DNA from 2 places in the Collimonas sp. GW821-FHT02H07 genome. Region 2 is predicted to be linked to the other one. Evidence: predicted binding sites of a transcription regulator. Region 2 holds the regulator's gene; the other holds the start of a gene.
What was found. The regulator LexA, encoded in region 2, represses DNA repair genes until DNA is damaged. The targets are predictions, from matches to a motif close to ACTGTATNNNNATACAGT.
Positions count from the first base shown of each region.

Region 1 (11,987 bases), on a different contig from region 2:
AAAGGCGCCGGTGCCGCGTGCATGCACCACGCGTTCAGGAATGCGCTCGCGGTCGAAGCGCTGCAGCTTTTCAATCAGATGGGCATCTTGCAGCAAGGTCGGACCGCGTTGACCAGCGGTCTGGGAATTCTGGTTGTCGCCGACCGCTGCGCCGTTGTCGCGCGTCATGGTCTGGGCGCTTGCGGCGCCAGCCAGCAAGGTGCTCAATCCGATAGCGGCCAGTTGCGAAGTTGAATAGGCTTTTGAGAAATACATGCTTGGTTCTCCTCATTTTTATACGCGAGAATGCGTATTGCCAAACTTACACAAATAGTCGTTAACTATATAATTTTAATTATTAATTAGTTTAATAAATTAAAACTATGCCTTATAGCAACACTACTTGCCGAGGGAAACAGATAAGAGACGCGCAAAAAAAACGGTCCATAGGGACCGTCCGCCGTCAGCGCCAGGATTTTCAGATTGGTTTTGCTGCAAATGACAGCGGTCGGGGCATTGCTGCCCCGGACCGCTGATGCAGGCCGGCACTCAGAATTTGTGGCGCAGTCCCAGCCGCAACATCCCTTGCCGGGCAGCCGATGAAACATCGGTGGCGCCAGGGATATAAGCGCGGTCCAGCACCGAGCCGGTCGCACTGCCGGCAACCTGCTGATAAACAGCTTGCCCATAAACGTCAGTGCGCTTGGACAACTCGTAATCGGCCATCAGGCCCAGCGTGTGCCATTTCGGCTTGAAATTGGCTTCCGAAGTATTGAATTTACCTTGGGTAAACGTGTACATCGCCGCCAGCGAGAGAGCCGGCGTCAATTGATATTTGGCGTTGAGTTCATAGTTGTTGAACACCAGCCGGTTCAGGCTGCCTGCGGCCGGCGTAATCGGACCGACATAAACTGATGACAGCGGATCGGTGAAATTGGTGTTCGAATAGGCGAAGCCATAGGTGGCGTCGCCTGCCGTGTAGCTAATGCCGGCGCCGGCGGTGCGTTGCTGGGCAGCGATGAAATTGGCATCGTTGCTAGCGATCGAGCCGATGGCGGTTGAACCCGGCAGCTTGTTGCTCATGTATGCCGCAGCCAGCGACCATGGACCGTTCACGTACCTGGCGCCAAGGCTGTAAGTGAGATTGGTCCGTTGTGCGCCTGCAGTTTCGCCTAGGCCGACCAGGCCGCCAAAGCTGAAGCCGTTATAGTCGGCGCTGGTGTACTTGACAGCGTTATTGATGCGGAAGGAATTGTCGGTATTGTCGTTGTCGAAGGGATGCGCCAACAGGTAGCCGCCCCAGTTGCCGTTGGCTGTCAGCGGGCCGAGAAAATCCACGACAGAGTCGTATTGGCGCCCCACGGTCAGCGTTCCCAGCTGTTTGCTGGACAGGCCGACGAAGGCCTGCCGTCCGAACAGGCGCCCGCCTTGACCCAGGGTGCCGGTGTCGGCGCTAAAGCCGTTTTCCAACTGGAACACGGCGCTCAGGCCGCCGCCCAGCTCTTCCTTGCCCTTGAAACCGATCCGGCTGCCGGAGGGATAGCCGCTCTGCAATTCATAGGCCCGGCTGCCGCCGGCATTATTGGTGAAATTCAATCCCAGGTCGACGATGCCGTAGATGACCACGTTGCTTTGCGCCTGCGCGGCGCCAGCGATGCCGCCCAGAATGCCGGCGATCATTACCATTTTTTTCATACCATTTCCTCCGTTAAATTGAAAGCGGGGCCGTCGCTTGAGCCGCTATCCCCGTTCATGTATTTCCCGGCCCTGCTACTGCGTCATCCAGGGACAGGCTCGCGTCGCGGCGGACGCTCAGTCAATAGTATATATAAAATGACAACTAATGATAAATAGATAACTGTAGGAATATTCTTTGATTGGCACGCCAAGGGCTAGCATTACCCAGCTGAACCGCGCAGACCGGCGTTGCACCGGCCCGCAACGCGCGCAACAGCGTACTATTCGATCGTTGCCCAACAAAAAATCGCAAGCTATGCCTATTCCCTATCTGAGAAGACTGACCGGCAAGGACCGCAGCCAGCAAGCGAATCGCCATCTGGCATGCTTCCTGTCCTTTATCGCGGGGGCGATCAATGCCGGCGGCTTTCTGGCGGTTGGGCAATACACCTCTCACATGTCCGGCATCGTCTCATCGATGGCGGATAATCTGGCGCTCGGATCTGTCGGCCTGATGCTGGCGGGCCTGGCTTGCCTGCTGGCGTTCCTGGCCGGGGCGATGACATCGGCGCTGCTGATCAACTGGGGCCGGCGCCAGGAACTGCAGGCGGAATATGCGCTGCCATTGATGCTGGAAGCGGTTTTGCTATTGCTGTTCGGGCTGCTGGGCGGCAACCTGGAGGGGCATAAATGGCTGTTCGTGCCGATCACGGTCATCCTGCTGTGCTACATCATGGGCTTGCAGAACGCCATCATCACCAAGATTTCCAAGGCGGAAATCCGCACCACCCACATTACCGGGATGGTGACCGACATCGGCATCGAGCTTGGCAAGCTGGTCTATTGGAACAAGCTCAAGCCGCACCAGAACCGGCCGGACGTGCTCGGAGACCGCGACAAACTGCGGCTGCTGGCGACACTGGTGACTCTGTTTTTCAGCGGCGGCCTGATCGGCGCCATGGGCTTCAAGCATGTAGGCTTCATTGCGACCGCACCGCTGGCGGCCACCTTGATGTGCCTGGCCATCGTTCCCATTTTCGATGATTTCCTGAGATTCCGGCGCAAGGCATGACGCCGCCTGGCTGGTGCGACTGCGCCAGTCAAACGGGACATCCCAGAGTAAACGGATTTATCCGATCTAGGCCAGGTTCAAGGTATTGGTCAGGTCTCCCAGCGGCGCCTGCTGGTTCTGCAGGAAGGCCACATCGCGCGCGACCAATGCTTCGAGCTTGCGCAAGCCATGCAGGCGCGTGATGAAACGCATGATCGAGGTCGTATCGTACACGGTGTGATCGACAAAACCCTTCTTGGCATACGGCGAAATGACGGTCGCTGGAATCCGCGAACCCGGCCCCCAGCGGTCGCCCTTGGGCGGCGCCACATGATCCCACCAGCCGCCGTTTTCATCATGCGTGACGATCACCACCATGTTTTGCCATTGCGGCCCACGCTGCAGATGGGCGATGACATTGGCGATATGGCGGTCGCCGGATTCGACGTCGGCATAGCCGGCGTGCAGGTTGAGATTGCCCTGCGGCTTGTAAAAGCTGACCTGAGGCAGGCGCCCGGCGTCGACATCCGCCAGGAATTTATTGGTGGCGGGATCGTCGCCCAGGCCGGCGTCCTTCAAATGCGCCTCGCGCGCCGCGCTTCCCGGAGCGAAGCTTTTGAAATAATTGAACGGCTGATGGTGGTACTGGAAGTTCGGCACCGCATCGTCGTTGGCCTTGCCATCCAGCGCCGCTTGCCAGGCGCCGGAGTACCAGCTCCAGCTGACGCCTTTTTCCGACAGGCGGTCGCCGATGGTCGGATAGGTCTGCGGCGGCAGCACCATCGGATCGCTGGCGTCGGCATAGGCGGCATCGCCGCCCTTGGCCGGCTTGACGAAACTCGGCTGGTACGGCGGCGCCATGGTGTTCACCGCGTAACCATCCGGGGTGATGGCGCGGTCGCGCAGGAATTTGGGCGGGCCGGCTATGGCCGAGGCCGGGTTCTTGTCATCCAGCTTCAGGCGCGCGCCCTTTGGATCGTCGCCCTCCACCGTCGATACATTATGGCGCGCCGGGCTATTGTGCACATCCGGATAGAAAGGCGTCTGCCCGGAAATCAGAAAGATATGATTGAGGTAGGAACCGCCGAAAGCCGACATGAAAAAATTGTCGCACAGCGTGTATTGCTCGGCCAGCTTCCACAGGTTCAGCTTGCTGGCGGTTTCGCCGTAGTGCCCCATGGTCAGGCCGCCGGAATCGGCCCAGGCGACGAACTGGTCGTTCTTGCCGCCGTTGATCTGCATCTGGTTCTGATAAAACCTGTGCCACAGGTCGCGCGTGATGACGCCCTGCGGCAGGGGCTTGCCCTGCGCATCGCTCAGCTTGAAAGGCGCGTTCGGCAAGCCGCTGATCTGTTCTTCGCTGATCGCATAGCGCCGGCCGTCCACCTGCTGCGCCTGCGGCACCAGGCCGCCCCAGATCTTCGGCAACTGCGGCAGCGGCGTCTTGCCGTCGCGGTCCAGCTGCGTGTAGCGTCCTTGCATGGCTTGCGCCAAGGGTTTCTGCACACCAGGGAAATTGCCGTACAAGTTATTGAAGCTGCGGTTCTCGGCATAGATCACCACCACGTGCCTGATCGCCGCCTGCAGCTGCTGGTCGAGCAATTTTTCCTGGGCAGCGTCGGCCACCTGCTGGCTGCCGTCGCTGGCGCAATCGGCCAGGGCCAGGGTGGCGCCGGCCGCTACCACGCTGCCGAGAAAACGGCGGCGCGTGAAACCGCCTGGCTCATCTTCTGCTGTCAATTCAGGTTTGTCGTTTTCATTCATGGATGGGTTTCACAGTTCTTGATAGAGATATTGCGAGCCGGCCCGCCGCGGCGCTGAAGACGCGCCCGGCGGTCAGGGCCAGGGAAGATTGCATTGGATTTATTGCGTTTCCGGCAGCGGCGTGCGCAAGGTCACGAACTCTTCCGCCGAGGTCGGATGGATGCCGATGGTGTCGTCGAACACCCGCTTGGTGGCGCCGGCGCGCAAGGCCACGGCAATGCCCTGGATGATTTCGCCGGCGTCCGGGCCGACCATGTGGCAGCCGAGCACCTTGTCGCTGCCGGCATCGACCACCAGTTTCATCATGGTCTTTTCATGATAATCGCCCAGGCTCAGCTTCATCGGCCGGAAGCGCGCTTCGAACAGCTTGATCTTGTAGCCGGCGCTGCGCGCTTCCTGTTCCGTCAGGCCGACCGTGGCGATATTCGGCAGGCTGAACACCGCGGTCGGAATCAGCTTGTAATCCACCGGCCGGTATTCCTCCGGGCGGAACAAGCGGCGCGCCACCGCCATGCCCTCGGCCAGCGCCACCGGCGTCAGCTGCACCTTGCCGATCACGTCGCCCAGCGCCAGGATCGACGGTTCCGAGCTGCGGTATTCGCTGTCGACCTTGATGAAACCTTTTTCATCCAGCGCCACATCGACGTTTTCCAGGCCCAGGTTATCCAGCATCGGACGCCGTCCGGTGGCATAGAACACGCAGTCGGTCTCCAGCACGCGCTGGTCCTTCAGCGTTACCTTCAGGCTGCCGTCAGGCTGCTTGTCGATGCGCGCGATGTCGGCATTGAACTGCAGGCCGAGGCCCTTTTTCTCGAACTCTTGTTTCAGATGCAGACGCACGCCCTGATCGAAGCCGCGCAAGAACAGGTCGCCGCGGTACAGCAGGCTGGTCTCGGCGCCGAGGCCATGGAAAATCGAGGCGAACTCTACCGCAATATAGCCGCCGCCGATGACCAGCACGCGACGCGGCAAGGCCTTGAGGAAGAACGCTTCGTTGGACGTGATCGCGTGTTCCTTGCCGGGGATGTCAGGCACCTGCGGCCAGCCGCCGGTGGCGATCAGGATGTTGGCGGCGCTGATGCGCTGGCCGTTGATCTCGACCGTGTGCGCATCCAGCAGCCTGGCATGGCCTTCATGGAGGGCGACGCCGCTGCCCTGCAGCAGGCCGCGGTAGACCTCATTGAGACGGTGGATTTCGCGGTTCTTGTTGGCGATCAGGGTGGTCCAGTCGAATTGCGGCTTGCCGGCAGTCCAGCCGAAACTGGAAGCGATGTCAAAATCCTCGCTGAAATGGGCGCCGTACACCAGGAATTTCTTTGGCACGCAGCCGACATTGACGCAGGTGCCGCCCAGGTAGCGGCTTTCCGCCACGGCGACGCGGGCGCCGAAACCGGCGGAAAAACGGGCGGCGCGCACACCGCCGGAGCCCGCTCCAATTACGAACAGATCGACATCGAAAGACATTGGCATTCTCCTAGAACCAACTATTACTGGGTAAAAAACGGCGAACAACGATGGACAGCAATGAGCAGCAATGTGCAGCGGCCAAATCTTACGCCATAGCGCGTCGATGAGTGAAACCCATCGTATGAATCAATCAAATCAATCCAGCAGGCTCTCGTCCCAGGCATGCACCGTCTGCTGCTGCTCGCCGAGGCCGTCGATGCCCAGCCGGACGACGTCGCCATGCTTCAGATACAGCGGCGGCTTCTGGCCCATGCCGACGCCGGGCGGCGTGCCCGTGGAAATGAGGTCGCCCGGGTACAGCGTGGTGAACTGGCTGATGTAATGGACCAGGAAAGCGACGTTGAAAATCATGGTCCTGGTGCTGCCGTTCTGGAAGCGCTTGCCGTTGACTTCCAGCCACATGGAGAGATTTTGCGGATCGCCGACCTCATCCGCCGTCACCAGCCAGGGACCGACCGGACCGAAAGTATCGCAGCCCTTGCCCTTGTCCCAGGTGCCGCTGCGTTCGATCTGGTATTCGCGTTCGGACACATCGTTGACGACGCAATAACCGGCCACATGCGACAAGGCCTGATCCAGTTCGACATAGCGCGCCTTGCTGCCGATGACCACGCCCAGCTCGACTTCCCAGTCGGTCTTGACGGAATTCTTCGGCATCACGATGGGATCGTTGGGACCGCCGAAACAGCTGTTCCACTTGTTGAACAGCACCGGTTCGGCCGGCACCGCCAGGCCCGATTCGGCGGCATGGTCGCTATAGTTCAAGCCGACGCACATGAATTTTCCGAGGCCGCTGAACGGCGCGCCGATGCGGCCGGGCGCGCTGATTTCCGGCAGGCTGGCGGCATCGATGGCGCGCAATTGCGCCAGGCCTGCCGGCGTCAGCTGCTGCGCCGTGATGTCCGCGATCACGCCGGACAAATCGCGCAGCTTGCCGCCAGCGTCCAGCATGGCCGGCTTTTCCTTGCCCTTAGGACCTACTCGTAATAGCTTCATCTGTTGCTTCCTTGTGTTTTTCGGGGCTTGACGAAACGATCATACTATTAAACCGGCAAGGCAGAAGCCGCACCGTCGGACACGGCTATGCAGAGACGCGTGTTTTACGTCAGAATACGGAGCCTGGCCGCAAGCGGCTCCACCCCGTGTCTCCTCAAATCATCTATGCCGAATCTTAATTTACTGCTGGGTTTTGCGCTGGTCGCCTTCGGCATGGTGCTGACGCCGGGTCCGAACATGATCTACCTGATCTCGCGCTCGATCTGCCAGGGGCCGAAAGCCGGCTTCATTTCGCTGGCCGGGGTCGCCACCGGATTCGTGTTCTACATGCTGTGCGCCGCCTTCGGCATCACCGCCCTGCTGTTCGCGGTGCCGCTGGCCTACGATGTCTTGCGCTTCGGCGGCGCTGCCTACCTGCTCTACCTGGCATGGCAAGCAGTCAAGCCGGGCGGCCGCTCGCCTTTCGCAGTGCGCGACCTGCCGATGGACAGCAACCGCAAGCTGTTCTTCATGGGCTTGTTCACCAACCTGCTCAACCCCAAGGTCGCGCTGATGTACCTGGCGCTGATGCCGCAGTTTATCGATCCCCACGGCGCCAGCATCCTGGTGCAGTCGCTGGGATTGGGCGTGGTCCAGATCCTGATCAGCATCACGGTCAATTCGATGGTGACGCTGGCGGCCGGCAGCATTGCCGGTTTCCTCGGCAGCCGCCCGAGCTGGCTGCTGATCCAGCGCTGGCTGATGGGTACGGTGCTGGCCGGCCTGGCGGTGCGGATTGCGATGCAGGCAAAGAAATAAGGGAGCTTAAGGGAGTTATAGGCGCCAAACCGCCAATTATTGGCTAAGATGCAAGCTGCCCCACAAATCCGGAGTCGCCTGAATGCCGCATTTGCCGTTTGCACTGATTTCCGCCACCGTTCTGCTGTTGCATGCCGCCGGCATCGTCGCCGCCATCCACGCCCTGATGCATACGCGCACGCCGCAAGGTGCGGTGGCCTGGGTGTTCGGCCTGGTGCTGCTGCCCTACTTCACCCTGCTGCCTTACCTGTTCCTCGGCAGTAAACGCTTTTCCGGATACGCCGAACTGCATCACTCGCGCCAGGCGCGCCTGCAGCAGCTGGATGATCCGGCCCAGCTGGCCTTGTCGGCGGAGTATCCGCCGCACCCCGGCGCCCAGCGCTACCAGGCGATCAGCAAAATGCTCGGCGTGCCTTTCCTGAGCGGCCATCGCCTGCGCCTGCTGGTCAACGGCGCCGCCAGTTTCGAAGCGATCTTCGCCGCCATCGCCAGCGCCGAACGCTACCTGCTGGTGCAATTTTTCATCATCCACGACGACGAGCTCGGCCGCAAACTGCAGGCTGCGCTGCTGGAACGCGCCGCCGCCGGCGTCCGCGTGTATGTGCTGTACGACGGCGTCGGCAGCCACGACCTGCCTGCTTCCTATGGCGCCATCCTGCGCGCCGGCGGCGTCGAGATCCATCGCTTCGCCACGCGCCGCTGGCGCAACCGCTTCCAGCTCAACTTCCGCAATCACCGCAAGGTGGTAGTGGTGGACGGCTGGCGCGGCTTTGTCGGCGGCCTCAATGTCGGCGAGGAATATCTCGGCAAGAAGCCGCCGCTGGCGCCCTGGCGCGATACCCACATGGAGCTGCAGGGACCGGCGGTGGCCGACCTGCAGCTGGCGTTCGACGAAAACTGGCAATGGATCACCGGCCAGCCGCTCAAGCTGTCGGCGCCGCGCCCGGCCGACGGCCAGGCCACCAGCCTGGTTGCCGCCACCGGCCCGGCCGACGCCCAGGAAACCTGCTCGCTGTTCTTCATCCAGGCCATCCACGCCGCGCGCCACCGGCTGTGGCTGACCACCCCCTACCTGGTGCCCGACTCGGCCGTCAACGCCGCCTTGCAGCTGGCGGTGTTCCGCGGCGTCGATGTGCGCATCCTGATTCCCGCCATTCCCGACCATCGCACCGTGTTCCTGGCATCGACCTTGTACGCGCATGAACTGGTGCGCGCCGGCGTGCGCATATTCCGCTACCAGCCTGGCTTCACGCATCAGAAGGTGATGCTGATCGACGACGACACCGCCTCCATCGGCAGCATGAACCTGGATAACCGTTCGCTACGGCTGAATTTTGAAATCACCTCTCTCAACATCGACAGCGCATTCGCCGGTGAAGTCGAAACCATGCTGCTGGCCGACTTCGCCCAGGGCGTGGAAATCGGCGTCGCCGATTACGCCAGGCTGCATTATCCGTACCGGGTGCTGATCCATGTGGCGCGCCTGGTGAGCCCGCTGCTCTAAAATTGCCGCATTTACAACAGCATCAAATCAGAACAAAAAACTGGCTTTACGCACTGTATTTACATACAGTAGTGCTATCCTATGGCCGTATCGAATATTAGATTTCATCTGCCCCATGGAAGCACCAATTCGTCGCATCGCCCACCTGGATATGGACGCTTTCTACGCGTCGGTGGAGCTGCTGCGCTACCCTGAACTGCGCGGCAAGCCGGTCGTCATCGGCGGCGGTTCGCGCCACCAGCCCACGGCCGGCGCCGACGGCAAACTGCAATTCCACAAGCTGCGCGACTACGTCGGCCGCGGCGTCGCCACTACCTCCACCTATGAAGCGCGCGCGCTCGGCGTCTTTTCCGCGATGGGCATGATGAAAGCCGCCAAGCTGGCGCCGGACGCCATCCTGCTGCCTACCGATTTCGAGTCCTACCGCCACTACTCGCGGCTGTTCAAGAACGCGGTGGCCGCGATTGCGCCGCTGATAGAAGACCGCGGCATCGACGAAATCTACATCGACCTCAGCGAGCACGAGGAAGAAATCCGGCCGCTGGCGCAGCGCATCAAGGACGCCGTGCGCGCAGCCACCGGCCTGTCCTGCTCGATCGGCATCGCGCCCAACAAACTGCTGGCCAAGATCTGCTCGGAGCTGGAAAAACCGGACGGCATCACCATCATCACCGAGGCCGACATTCCCGCGCGCATCTGGCCGCTGGCAGCGAAAAAAGTCAACGGCATCGGCCCCAAGGCGGCGGAAAAACTGAGCGCGCTTGGACTGCATACCATCGGCGACCTGGCCGCCGCCGATCCCGCTCTGCTGCAAGACAATTTCGGACGGACCTACAGCGAATGGCTGATGCGCATTTCCCATGGCCAGGATGAGCGCCCAGTGGTCACCAGTTCGGAAACCAAGTCGATCAGCCGCGAATCGACCTTTGAACGGGACCTGCACGCCAAACTGGACCGCGATACCCTGACGCCGATATTCACCGATCTCTGCGTGCGCCTTGCCGGCGACCTGCAAAGAAAGGGTTATGTCGGACGCACCATCGGGATCAAATTGAAGTTTGCTGATTTCCGCGGCGTGACGCGCGACCTGACCTTGCCGGATGCGACGGACGATGCGGCGACAATCCGGCAAGCCGCCGGCGAATGCCTGCGCCGGGTCACCCTGGACCGGCGCTTACGGTTGCTGGGGGTGCGGGTTACGGCGCTGTCGAGGAAAGAACTGGCTGGCAGCGCTCCGCTGCTGGCGCAAGGTGAACTGTTTGGCGAGGAATAGGCAGACGGCTCAATCCTGCTGCGTGGCCAGCGAGGCCAGCATGTCGTCAATCACCGGCCGCCAATCTCCGAGCGCCGCCTGACGATACAAACGCATGGAGGCATACCACGGCGTATAGCGCTGGCCGACATACCAACGGTGATCGCAAGCCTGCGCCAGCATCACCCAGACCGGTATGTTGCAAGCGCCTGCCAGATGCGCCGGCGCCGAATCCACCGTAATCAGTAGGTCCAGCTGTTTGAGCACGTGGGCGGTATCTTCGAACGACTGCAAATGGGCGCCAAGGTCAGTCACGCCGTGCCGCTCCAGCAAGCCTCTTTCTTCCTCGCTCAGTGTGCCGACCTGGAGCGAAAAGAATTCGGCCGCGCCCTGTTCAAGCAAAGGCACGAGGGTGCTGAGCTCGGTCGACCTGAACGGCTCATGCCGCGCGCCGGACTCGCTGCGCCAGGTCAGGCCGATGCGGCGGCGATCCTTACCTCGTTCTCCAGTCAGTTTCTGTTGCAGGATTTCCGGCAGGCGGTACTGGTCCGACAGCGTCAGGTAACCCTCTTGGGCGTTGGGGAAATAAGGCGACTCCTGGTAAATCGCGTGCAATGAAAACGGCCAGGTGATGTAATCGAAATCGACCTGCAGGTTGTCGACCAGCGTTATCGGCAGCGAACTGTTGTTGAACAGCCCATGCAGATAGTGCGGCGCCTGGCAGTAGATGGCGGCCGCTCCCTCCCGCTGCAAGCTTTCCGCGTGGCGCAGGAATTGCAGCAGGTCGCCAGCGCCGCCTTCGAGCGCAATCATGATCCGTTTTCCGGCCACCGGCTGGCCCTCCAGAACTCTATCCATGTACGGCAGGAACCAGGCATTGTCGCCATTCGGCGACGACAGCCGGCTCCAGACTTCGCACCATTCGGCCGAACGCAGCTTCCTGAACAAGGGATGCGCATCCTGATAATTGCCGAGGCAATAGCGCGTCAGCATCACTTCCGACGCGATCAGATAGTAATCGTGCGGATAGACCGGCCACTGCGGCAGCGCTTCCTCCAGCAATGGCAACGCCTGGCTGAACATCCCCAGGTAGTTCATGTCGATGCCAAGCTGGGTGCGCTGCAACAGCGTATCGGCCTTGTCCGACCATTTGAGGGCAAGCTCGATGGCATCCTCCACCTTGCGGCAGCTGCGCAGCTTGCGCATCAGGTTGAGCGCGTTTTCCAGGCTGGTCTGGCTCTGGTAGGTGCGGTAGGCCGCAACGAGATCTGTGAGATTGTTCATGGTTATTTGAGTTCGCAGCGGGAAATACGCGCCAGCTGCCAATCTGCTGCCGTCCATCGAATCTGCTCATCCGGGTAGGTCATGAGATCGTCATCGACAGCGCTATGTAAAGGGCCACCGATTCGTCGGTAAACTCCCTTGCATTTACAATGCAAACAGATCATGACGATAAATCCGCGCACATGGCCGCAACCACTGCCCCCCAGTCGCCGAGC
Region 1 covers NZ_JBWKVC010000014.1:3,070-15,056, reverse strand. Annotated here, with positions in the region: gene AC07V8_RS20040 (catalase) at 1-255, opposite strand, end outside; gene AC07V8_RS20035 (porin) at 529-1,674, opposite strand; partial or broken gene AC07V8_RS20030 (YoaK family protein) at 1,973-2,701, shown strand; gene AC07V8_RS20025 (acid phosphatase) at 2,795-4,471, opposite strand; gene gorA (glutathione-disulfide reductase) at 4,571-5,935, opposite strand; gene AC07V8_RS20015 (fumarylacetoacetate hydrolase family protein) at 6,074-6,934, opposite strand; gene AC07V8_RS20010 (LysE family translocator) at 7,100-7,732, shown strand; gene cls (cardiolipin synthase) at 7,815-9,236, shown strand; gene dinB (DNA polymerase IV) at 9,352-10,509, shown strand; gene AC07V8_RS19995 (glycosyltransferase family 9 protein) at 10,519-11,772, opposite strand; gene AC07V8_RS19990 (glycosyltransferase family 9 protein) at 11,933-11,987, opposite strand, start outside.
Region 1: the regulator LexA is predicted to act here: its motif matches at 9,289-9,306, upstream of dinB (DNA polymerase IV).

Region 2 (11,987 bases):
AAAGACCTGGAGACCCATCCGCTGCGCATAGGCGTATCGATGGACGCCAACGTTGACATCGCACAAACCGAAGGCACTTCGCTCACTGCAGGCACCGCGCGCACCGCACCGGCCTACACCACCGATGTATTCGACAAGAGCGGCCAGGAGGCCGATGCACGTATCGCCAGCATCATCGCTGCCAACAACAATGCAGCGGCAGCGCACTGACACCCTGCAGTTTGCCGGCGGATGCCGTCGCGCCTGCCGCCGTCCTGGCGGCTGCGCTGACGGCAGCGGATATGCAATAACCCTTATCGGAATGCCTTCATGAGTTCCCCAAAACCAGCGCCGCCACCGCGGCCGCCTTCGCAACCGCTGCCGCCGCTGACCGGCGGCAAGCTAGTCATGGGTACAGTAGCCTTGTCGCTCGCCGTGTTCATGAACGTGCTCGATTCGTCGATTGCCAACGTTTCCATCCCTGCCATTTCCGGCGATCTCGGCGTCTCGCCGCAGCAAGGAACCTGGGTCATCACCTCGTTCGCGGTGGCCAACGCCATCTCGGTGCCGCTGACCGGCTGGCTGACCCAGCGCTTCGGCCAGGTGCGCCTGTTCGTTACCTCGATCATCCTGTTCGTGCTGTCTTCGATCCTGTGCGGCCTGGCGCCCAGCATGGAAGTGCTGATCGCCGCCCGCGTGCTGCAAGGCGCCGTCGCCGGACCGATGATTCCCTTGTCGCAATCGCTGCTGCTGTCCAGTTACACCCCGTCCAAGAGCGGGATGGCGCTATCATTCTGGGGCATGACCACGCTGGTGGCGCCAGTCATGGGGCCGCTGCTGGGCGGCTGGATCTCGGACAACTACACCTGGCCGTGGATTTTCTACATCAACATACCGGTCGGGGTGTTTGCCGCCTGGGCCACCTGGTCGATCTACCACAAACGCGAATCCGCCACCTACAAGCTGCCGATCGACAAAGTCGGCTTGGCCTTGCTGGTGGTCTGGGTCGGTTCGCTGCAGATCATGCTGGACAAGGGCAAGGAGCTCGACTGGTTCAACTCTTCCACCATCGTGATCCTGGGCGCGGTGGCGCTGGTTGCCTTTATCTACTTCATCATCTGGGAACTCGGCGACGACCACCCGGTGGTCGACCTCAGGCTGTTCAAGGGCCGCAATTTCAGCGGCGGCGTGATCGCCATCTCGGTCGGCTACGGCCTGATGTTCGGCGGCCTGGTGATCCTGCCCTTGTGGCTGCAGACCACGCTCGGCTATACCGCAACGCTGGCCGGCGAAGTGATGGCGCCGGTGGGAATCTTTGCGATCATCCTGTCGCCCTTCATCGGCAAGATGCTGCCCAAGATCGATGCGCGCTGGGTCGCCAGCACCGCCTTTTTCATCTTTGCGATCGTGTTCTACCTGCGTTCACAGTTCACCGAGAACGTCGATACCTTCACGCTGATGATCCCGACCATCATCCAGGGTGCGGCGATGGCCATGTTCTTCATTCCGCTGACCTCGATCATCCTGTCAGGCCAGCCGCCGGACAAGATTCCTTCGGCCGCGGGCCTGTCCAACTTCGTGCGGATCATGTTCGGCGGCATGGGCACCTCGATCACCAGCACCTTGTGGGACCGCCGCACTTCCCTGCACCATTCGCAGCTGACGGAGTTCACCGGCCCGCACAGTCCGGCATTTACCGAGGCGGTGCATAGCCTGACGGCCCAGGGGATGCCGGAACCGGCTGCGTGGGCCACCATAGACCGCCTGATTTCGGTCAAGGCCGCCACCCAGGGGGCGACCGATATCTTCTGGATCTCGGCGGTGCTGTTCCTGATGCTGATTGCGCTGGTGTGGCTGACCAAGCCGCAGCGTTCCAGCCTGCCGGTGGATGCCGGCGGCGCACACTAAGCCATAAACGCAGGGCAGCCCCGATAGCGGGGCCGATAAAAAAACGGGCGGCGCATATTCACTATGCACCGCCCGTTTTGCTTTGGAAGGCCGCTTCACCCAGCCAGCCCTGTCTATCAATTACAAGATATGCTTGCCGATCCACCAGGCTATCGCTGCCATGAAAGCCGAAGCTGGAATCGTCAGCACCCAAGCCCAGACGATATTGCCGGCAACGCCCCAGCGCACCGCAGAAACACGGCGCGCGGCGCCGACGCCGACGATGGCGCCGGTGATGGTGTGGGTAGTCGACACCGGCACGCCGAGCATGGTCGCCAGGAACAACGTGATGGCGCCACCGGTCTCGGCGCAGAAGCCGCCTACCGGTTTCAGCTTGGTGATTTTCTGGCCCATGGTCTTGACGATGCGCCAGCCGCCGAACAAGGTGCCGAGGCTGATCGCGCTATAGCACGAAATGATCACCCACCATGGCGGCAGGGCATCGCTGGCTTGCGAAAATCCGGTGGCGATCAACAGCATCCAGATGATGCCGATGGTCTTTTGCGCATCGTTGCCGCCGTGACCCAGGCTATACATGGAAGCTGACACCAGCTGCAGGCGGCGGAACCATTTATCGACCTTGCGCGGCGTCGAACGCACGAAAATCCACGACACCAGGACCATCATGATGGAGCCGAACACGAAGCCCAGCAGCGGCGACAGCACGATGAAAGCAATCGTCTTGATCAAGCCGGCCGAAATCAGCGATCCGGTGCCGGCCTTGGCCACCGCGGCGCCGACCAGGCCGCCGATCAAGGCATGCGAGGAAGACGATGGAATGCCGTAGTACCAGGTCAGGATGTTCCAGCAGATGGCCCCGACCAGGGCGCCGAAGACGACGTAATGGTCAACCACATTGGGATCGATGGTGCCCTTGCCGACGGTAGCGGCGACGTGCAGCTGGAATACCGCAATCGCGATGAAGTTGAACAGCGCGGCCATAGCCACCGCCTGCTGCGGCTTGAGGACGCCGGTGGAAACCACGGTAGCGATCGCATTGGCGGCATCATGGAAGCCGTTCATGAAGTCGAACACCAGCGCCAGTGCAATGAGAAAAACGAGAGCGTAAATACTGATTTGAAGAGTGTGCATGAGTAGCCAGAGTGGTTTTTTTTAGGATTACGTCGATGCGGCAGCGGCCAGCGGCCGCCGTCGCCCTACTCTGCATCAGGCATTTTCGACGATGATGCCTTCGATGATGTTGGCCACATCTTCACAGCGGTCGGTCACTGTTTCCAGGATTTCGTAAATTGCCTTGAGCTTGATCAGGGTGCGCACATCAGGCTCGTCACGGAACAGTTTCGACATGGCGGCGCGCATCACGTGGTCGGCATCCGATTCCAGGCGGTCGATCTCGACGCAGATCGCCAGGATCTCGCGCGAGTTGTCCATATTGTGCAGCAAGCCTACCGCGGCCTTGACCTTCTCGGCGCAGCCCAGGCACAGCTCGGCCAGGCGCTTGGCCTCAGGCGTGATGGCCTTGATGTCGTACAGCGAGATGGTCTGTGCCGCATCTTCCAGAAGATCGAGAATGTCATCCATGCGGGTGATCAGCTGGTGGATGTCGTCGCGGTCGATGGGCGTAATGAAGGTCTTGTGCAGCATGTCGATCGCGTGATGCGTGACCTGGTCGGCCTGCTTCTCGATGCCTTCGATCGCGTGCACGCGGATTTCCAGATCGTCGAAATTAGTCATCAACGCCACCATTTCTTTGGCGCCCTTGACGCATAGCTCTGCATGCTGATTAAAGAGCTCAAAGAATTTGCCCTCGGTGGGCATCAATCGTCCAAACATGTTTTATTCTCTCTGTTGAGGGTTAAGCTAAATCTAAAACTACAATTACAACTACGTTTACATTTAAACCAAGGATATTAATTTAAAGCAAACAATGTCACGAAACTGAAATATATCAGGCTCGCTCAACCAGCGCTTAGCAGGTTTTTGTAAATTTTTCGTTAATGCAACAAAATCAGCAGCAGTAATCAATCGCCGCCGTACGGCGCGTCCAGATTGCCGACATAGTTGTCGAACTTGGTGTATTGCCCGAGGAAGCTGAGGCGCACGCTGCCGATCGGACCGTTACGCTGCTTGCCGATAATAATTTCCGCAGTGCCCTTTTCCTGCGAATCGGGGTTGTATACCTCGTCGCGGTAAATGAACAGGATGACGTCGGCATCCTGCTCGATAGCGCCGGATTCGCGCAAGTCGGACATGACCGGGCGTTTGTTGGGGCGTTGTTCCAGCGAGCGGTTCAGCTGCGACAGCGCGATCACCGGGCACTGCAGCTCTTTGGCCAGGCCCTTCAGGTTACGCGAGATTTCAGAAATTTCAGTGGCGCGGTTTTCACCGGCGTTATTGGCTGACATCAGCTGCAGGTAGTCGATAATGATCAGTCCCAGCGTGCCGCACTGGCGCGACAGGCGGCGCGCGCGGGCGCGCAGTTCGATCGAGCTGAGCGCCGGGGTTTCATCGATGAACAGCTGGGCATCGTTCATCTTCTGGATTGCGTGAGTCAGGCGCGGCCAGTCCTCGTCGTTGAGGCGGCCGGTGCGCAGGCGATGCTGGTCGAGCTTGCCGACCGAACCCAGCATACGCATGGCGAGCTGGGCGCCGCCCATTTCCATTGAAAAGATCGCCACCGGCAAGCCGCTGTCGATCGCCACGTTCTCGCCGATGTTGACCGAGAACGCGGTCTTGCCCATGGACGGCCGTCCCGCCACGATCACCAGGTCGCCCTTTTGCAGGCCGGAAGTCATCTTGTCGAGATCAATGAAGCCGGTCGAAACGCCGGTGATATCGCTCTGGTTGTCGCGGTTGTAGAGCTCATCGATGCGCTCCACCACCTGCGTCAGCAGCGGCTGGATTTCCTGGAAGCCCTGGGCGCCGCGCGCCCCCTCTTCGGCGATCGCGAAAATCTTCGATTCCGCCTCGTCCAGCATCTGCTTGACTTCCTTGCCTTGCGGGCTGAAAGCCTGGCCGGAAATTTCGTCGGCGACAGTAATCAGTTTGCGCAAGACGCCGCGATCGCGCACGATCTCGGCGTAGCGGCGGATGTTGGCCGCCGATGGCGTATTTTGCGCCAGCGCATTGAGGTAGCTCAGGCCGCCGACTTCTTCCGCCTTGCCAGTGCCGCTCAGCGATTCATAGACCGTGATCACGTCGGCAGGCCTGCTGCCGTTGATCAGCTTGACCATGTGCTGGAAGATGATCCGATGATCGTAGCGATAGAAATCGTCGGCATTGACGAAGTCCGCGATCTTGTCCCACGCCGCATTATCCAGCAGCAATCCGCCTAAAACGGACTGTTCTGCTTCGATCGAATGGGGTGGTACGCGGAGGGAATCTAACTGCGGATCGGACGGTGCTTTAGAAGGTGCTTTCATGGCGCGAATTATACCTGCTTCTTATAAGCGTCTTGCTGCACTGCCAGAAAAAGGGCGTAAAAAAAGCCGGGAAAACCCGGCTTTTTTAAGTGCAATGATTTTTTTGCCAACAGCGTATTAAACGTGTTCGCCGATCACTGCGATGACGATGTCAACCACGACGTCGGTGTGCAGAGCAACCGCAACAGCGTGTTCGCCAGTGGTCTTCAGCGGGCCGTTCGGCAGGCGAACTTGTGCTTTTTCAACTGGGAAGCCTTGCTTGGTCAGCGCTTCAGCGATGTCGAAGTTGGTCACGGAACCGAACAGACGGCCGTCAACGCCCGACTTTTGCGAGATCTGAACAGTCAGACCGTTCAGTTTTTCGCCTTGGCCTTGCGCCACAGCCAGCTTGGCTGCTGCCGCTGTTTCCAGGTCAGCGCGCTTCGCTTCGAATTCAGCGATGGCGGTAGTGGTAGCACGACGCGCCATGCGTTGCGGGATCAGGAAGTTACGTGCGTAACCGTCCTTGACGCGAACAACTTCACCCAGGTTGCCGAGATTAACGACTTTTTCCAACAGAATAACTTGCATATTTTTCTCCTATTTCAAGTCGTCAATTAAGCGTTGTGCAGATCGGTGTATGGCAGCAGCGCCAGGAAACGTGCGCGCTTGATCGCAGTGTCCACTTGACGTTGATAGATTGCCTTGGTGCCGGTCAGACGTGCTGGCATGATCTTGCCGTTTTCCTGAACAAAATCCTTGAGCGTGTCGACATCCTTGTAGTCAACGCTGGCAACGTGTGCAGCGGTGAAACGGCAGAATTTCTTGCGCTTGAACAGCGGGTTTTGTTGTTGACGCTTGTTTTTCAGTTTGCTTTTATCGAACTTTTTACCGAATGCCATTTTTGGCTCCTGTATCTAAAATAATGAATCTGCAATTTCCGCTATGTTCCCTAGGAACCGTCTGCTTCCATTGCAGCGAAATCCGTGATGTGAAATACCAGACTCCTGCCATTGCGGCTCTTACGCGCCATAAAACCGGTAAACCAGAAGGTGCCCCCCAATGGCGCCTGACTGAATCTTCCCGAAATCTCGCCGACGGCTAGCGCGGCGATTTCGAATTCGATCAAACGCTTGATTCCTGCTTCAATCGGCTCCGAACGGTGCTGCAGATTTGCAGATACGATCGGAATGCCTGCCGGTGTATAACGTATGACTTCACGTTCGGCAATTTCGGCAACCAGCTGAAACACGTTATTGGCTTGGCTCACTCCTGACGGACTCGATGGCTATAAGAATGCTGGCGGGGCAGATAAATCAGGCTGCCGGCGCTTCAGTGCGATGGCTCTTGGCAGCATCTTCCTTCTGCACAGCCTTCATCATTGGCGAAGGACCGGTTTCGGCCTTCTTCAGCTTGACGGTCAGATGACGCAATACTGCATCATTGAACTTGAAGCCGGTTTCGATTTCAGCCAGAGTTTCGCTGTCGCACTCGATGTTCAGGCAAACGTAATGCGCTTTTGCCAGTTTCTGGATCAGGTATGCCAGTTGACGACGGCCCCAGTCTTCCACGCGATGCACAGTGCCGCCACGTGTGGTGACGATACCTTTGTAGCGTTCGATCATTGCAGGCACTTGCTCGCTTTGATCTGGATGGACGATAAATACGATTTCATAATGACGCATGTAAGCTCCTTTTGGACTGATTGAAGAATCGCCCACCTCGGCGTCAAGACGAGTGTGGGAAGAGGAAAACCAGCAATAGTACGCGCAATTGCAACAAAACTCAATGTTTTCAGGCGCTCGCGGCCGCACAAACATAAGGAAGTGGCTAATCCGCATCAATTTATCTTGCATTTGCACAAATACTGTACAAAAATACAGACTGTTGATATACACAGCACAAATGTAGTACAACGCTTTTATGTCGCTCTTGTCGCTTTGTGCCTCTATCTGAATTGGATAGCCTCGGCTGTCAAACCTAGCCTTCAAACACTTATGATTAAACTGACCGCCCGCCAACAGCAAATCCTCGACCTGATCAAGGACGCCATCGAAAACACCGGCTTTCCACCGACGCGTGCGGAAATCGCGACCGAACTCGGCTTCCGTTCGGCGAATGCGGCAGAAGAACATTTGCAGGCGCTGGCGCGCAAGGGCGCCATCGTGATCGCCCCAGGCACCTCGCGCGGCATCCGCCTGACGGAAACCACGCTGCGCAGCCAGGGCACGCAACTGGCGCTGCCCCACCCGTCCCTGATGCAGCTCAGCCTGCCGCTGGTCGGCCGCGTCGCCGCCGGCTCGCCCATCCTGGCGCAGGAGCACATCCAGGCCAGCTACAACGTCGACCCCGCCCTGTTCAGCGCCAAGCCGGACTATCTGCTGAAGGTTCGCGGCATGTCGATGCGCGACGCCGGCATCCTGGATGGCGACTTGCTGGCGGTAAAGAAAGTCGACAGCGCAAGAAACGGCCAGATCGTCGTGGCCCGGCTGGGCGACGACGTCACCGTCAAGCGCTATCAGAAATCCGGTTCGGTGATCCAGCTGCTTCCCGAAAATCCCGATTTTGAGCCCATCGTGGTCAACGCCCAGGAAGACTTCGCCCTGGAAGGCCTGGCGGTCGGCCTGCTGCGTAGCTGGAACTAAGGAGCAACCAGAAACACGGCCGGGCCTGCCGCAACGGCAGACCGCCGTCAGGAGCGGTCGAGCCGGCGCCGCTTGGTCAATATCTGGCTGGCGATGCCGCGCAGGATGTTAACCTCTTCGGTTTCCAGCTGGGTTCGCGAAAACAGCCGCTTCAGGCGCGGCATCAATTTTTTCGGGCTGGCGGGATCGAGAAATTCAATTTCGATCAAAGCCTGCTCCAGATGCGCAAACATGCCGTCGATGTCGCTCAGACTGGCCGCATTGCCCTGGAAACCAATCTCGCCGGCGCCTGCGGGCGACAAATCTTCACTGGCGGCAACCCGGCATTCATAGGCCAGCACCTGCACCGCCTGCGCCAGATTCAGCGACGAGTATTCCGGATTGGCAGGGATATTCAGCAAGACATTGCACTTCTCCACCACTTCATTGGGCAAGCCATAACGCTCGCTGCCAAACAACACCGCGGCATTGAGGCTGACGTCGCCTGCGAGCTGCGCCGCCAGCGCGCGCGGCGCAGTCAGGGGCGGCGAGAATTCGCGCAAGCGGGCGCTCAGGGCGGCCGCGAAATTACAACCCTCCAAGGCTTGCTCAACGCTGTCGACGATTCGCGCCGAGGCCAGGATATCCTGTGCGCCGCTGGCGAAGGCTACGGCTTCTTCGCGCTGCAAGACGTCAGGGAAACGCGGATTGACCAGGACCAGCTCGGAAAATCCCATGGTTTTGATCGCGCGAGCGGCAGCGCCGACATTGCCGGGACTGCTGGTTTCGACCAGCACGAAGCGCAGCCGCTGAAAAAGAGACGTATTGATTTTCGCCGTGTTCATTTGTGCTCTCCACTCAAGCGACGAGCGCTATCAAACGAAAGAAAATCTGTGTTCATCTGGCCTTTCGGGTAAAAGTAAGCGGTCAATTATGCAATCTAGGTTTAAAATAGCGCCATAACGCAGATTTCTGCGACTAAAAGCTGCTTATTTATCAAAATAAGCGTCAATAGCCGCCGGAAAGTCCGCATCGTTCATTATTATCAATCAATAGGCGGTTCTGTTCCCGGTTGGCACAGTGCCGCCATTTTAACGGAACCCGATCATGCATCCAATGCTCAATACGGCCATCAAGGCCGCACGTCGCGGCGCCGCGGTTATCTCGCGCGCCTCTTTCGACCTCGATTTGCTGAAAGTCACCAAAAAGCAGCACAACGATTTCGTCACCGAAGTCGACCAGGCTGCCGAAGCCGCGATTATTGACGTATTGAAGAATGCCTATCCCGATCACGCCATCCTGGCCGAAGAATCGGGCGCTTCCGCCAACTTGCACGACGACAACGAAAACGTCTGGATCATCGATCCGCTCGACGGCACCACCAACTTCATCCACGGCTTCCCGCAGTATTGCGTCTCTATCGCCTTGCAGCATCGCGGCCAGATCACCCAGGCCGTGGTCTACGATCCAACCCGCAACGATCTGTTCACCGCCACCAAAGGCTCCGGCGCCTACCTGAACGACAAGCGGATCCGCGTCGGCAAGCGCGACAAGATCGCTGACGCCCTGATCGGCACCGGCTTTCCGTTCCGAGTAACCGACGGCCCGGTCATGGACGAGTACATCAAGATGTTCCGCGTGATGACCCAAAGCTGCGCCGGCCTGCGCCGTCCCGGCTCCGCTGCACTCGACCTGGCCTATCTGGCGGCCGGTCGCCTGGACGGCTTCTTTGAAAAAGGCCTGAAACCTTGGGACATCGCTGCCGGCTCCTTGCTGATCAGCGAATCTGGCGGCATCATCGGCGACTTCACCGGTGAGTCCGATTACCTGTACAAGGGCGACGTACTGGCCGGCAGCCCTAAGGTGTTCGCACAAATGGTCAGCCTGCTGTCGCCATACGCCACAAAATAAGAACTTGCCGATGACAGCAAGAAATGCTGGTTCTTGCTGTCATTCTGGAAACTGATACTTTTGTCAGTTCAACTGCGCGGCTGAGAGACTACAATGCATGCGCAACGACATCATTGGACACTTTTAACGACCATTTCTCAACCCACAGGAGAGCAACATGGCAGTCAAAGCTATCCCCGACGGCTACACCAGCGTCACTCCCTACCTCTCTATCGACGGCGCAGCCGCAGCACTCGAATTCTATAAAAAAGCATTCAATGCAGTAGAAATACTGCGCATGGAAGGCCCCGACAAAAAAATCGGCCACGCGGAAATTCAGATCGGCAACGCGCGCATCATGCTGGCGGATGAGTGTCCGGAAATGCTGATCCGCAGCCCCAAGTCGCTTGGCGCAGCGAGCATGAGCATCGTGCTTTACGTCGACAATGTCGATGTCACCTATCCCCAGGCAATTGCTGCCGGCGGGATAGAAGTCAGGGCACTGCAAGATCAGTTCTATGGCGACCGCTCCGCTACCCTCAGGGATCCGTTCGGCCACGTCTGGACCGTCAGCACCCATATCGCCGATTACTCGGAAGAAGAGTTGCGTGAACGTGCCGCGGCTGCAATGAAATAAGTTCCTACCGACTGCCAGACGTGCCCCGCCTTGCTCTGCAAGCGGCGCGCCGGCGGTCATTTTGCGCCGCTCCCCGCTGAATACAGCGGAAACGCTTGCCTGTAGCGCGCCGTTGTTATACTCTGCGGCGACACAGCAAATTCTCCAGTCAAATACTGCTGTCAAGGATGTTATCGGACCCGGGAGCGTATTCCTCGGTCAGGGTGGCTCCAATCTCCTCTAATCCCGTTTGCCTGCGACTGGCGCCTTACAAAAGGCGACAGGCCGATATTATTCTATTGAGTTGTCATGTCTTTTTCTGAACTCGGCTTGTCCGAAGCCATCGTTCGTGCCGTAACCGAACACGGATACACCACCCCTACCCCAATCCAGACGCAGGCGATTCCTGCAGTGCTGGCCGGCGGCGATTTGCTGGCCGGCGCCCAGACCGGCACCGGCAAGACCGCCGGCTTCACCTTGCCGGTGCTGCACCGCCTGTCGACCTCGGCCACCAATCCGACCGGCAGCCAGCGTCCGATCCGCGCGCTGGTGCTGACCCCGACCCGCGAGCTGGCAGCCCAGGTCGAGGAAAGCGTGCGCCTGTACGGCAAATACCTGAAGCTGACCTCGGCCGTGATTTTCGGCGGCGTCGGCATCAATCCGCAAATCAAGCTACTCAAGCATGGCGTCGATATCCTGGTGTGCACCCCGGGCCGCCTGCTGGATCACATGCAGCAAGGCACCGTCAATCTGAACCACGTGGAAATCCTGATTCTCGACGAAGCTGACCGCATGCTGGACATGGGCTTCATCCGCGACATCAAGAAGATTCTTGCGGTGCTGCCGAAGAAGCGCCAGAACCTGCTGTTCTCCGCCACCTTCTCGGACGAGATCAAGATCCTCGCCGACAATTTGCTGAACTCGCCGGCCATGATCGAAGTGGCGCGCCGCAATTCGACCGTGGAAGTGATCCAGCAAAAGATCCATCCGGTGGACCGCGACCGCAAGCACCCGTTGCTGGCGCATCTGATCAAGACCCATCAATGGTCGCAGGTGCTGGTGTTTACCCGCACCAAGCACGGCGCCAACAAGCTGGTCGAGCAGCTGGAAAAAGACGGCATCAGCGGCATGGCGATCCACGGCAACAAGAGCCAGTCTGCCCGCACCCGCGCGCTGGCCGAGTTCAAGGACGGCAGCCTGCAAGTGCTGGTAGCGACCGACATCGCCGCCCGCGGCATCGATATCGACCAGTTGCCGCACGTGGTCAATTACGACCTGCCTAACGTGCCGGAAGACTATGTGCACCGGATCGGCCGTACCGGCCGTGCCGGCGCCACCGGCGAAGCTGTGTCGCTGGTATGCGTGGACGAACACCAGATGTTGAAAGACATCGAGAAGCTGATCAAGCGCGAACTGCCGAAAGAAGTGATTGCCGGCTTCGAGCCGGATCCTAACGCCCGCGCCCAGCCTATCCAGCTGCGCAGCGGCGGCGGCGGTCAACGTGCCGGCGGAGGTGGCGGTGGACGCGGCCGTTCGCCCGGCGGCACGCCAGGCGGCGCCAAGCCGGCC
Region 2 covers NZ_JBWKVC010000009.1:185,756-197,742, forward strand. Annotated here, with positions in the region: gene AC07V8_RS15770 (EmrA/EmrK family multidrug efflux transporter periplasmic adaptor subunit) at 1-210, shown strand, start outside; gene AC07V8_RS15775 (DHA2 family efflux MFS transporter permease subunit) at 310-1,887, shown strand; gene AC07V8_RS15780 (inorganic phosphate transporter) at 2,008-3,018, opposite strand; gene AC07V8_RS15785 (DUF47 domain-containing protein) at 3,094-3,720, opposite strand; gene AC07V8_RS15790 (replicative DNA helicase) at 3,909-5,309, opposite strand; gene AC07V8_RS15795 (hypothetical protein) at 5,308-5,430, shown strand; gene rplI (50S ribosomal protein L9) at 5,427-5,879, opposite strand; gene rpsR (30S ribosomal protein S18) at 5,906-6,190, opposite strand; gene priB (primosomal replication protein N) at 6,241-6,558, opposite strand; gene rpsF (30S ribosomal protein S6) at 6,605-6,973, opposite strand; gene lexA (transcriptional repressor LexA) at 7,286-7,933, shown strand; gene AC07V8_RS15825 (RNA methyltransferase) at 7,981-8,757, opposite strand; gene AC07V8_RS15830 (inositol monophosphatase family protein) at 9,020-9,823, shown strand; gene AC07V8_RS15835 (VOC family protein) at 9,981-10,439, shown strand; gene AC07V8_RS15840 (DEAD/DEAH box helicase) at 10,728-11,987, shown strand, end outside.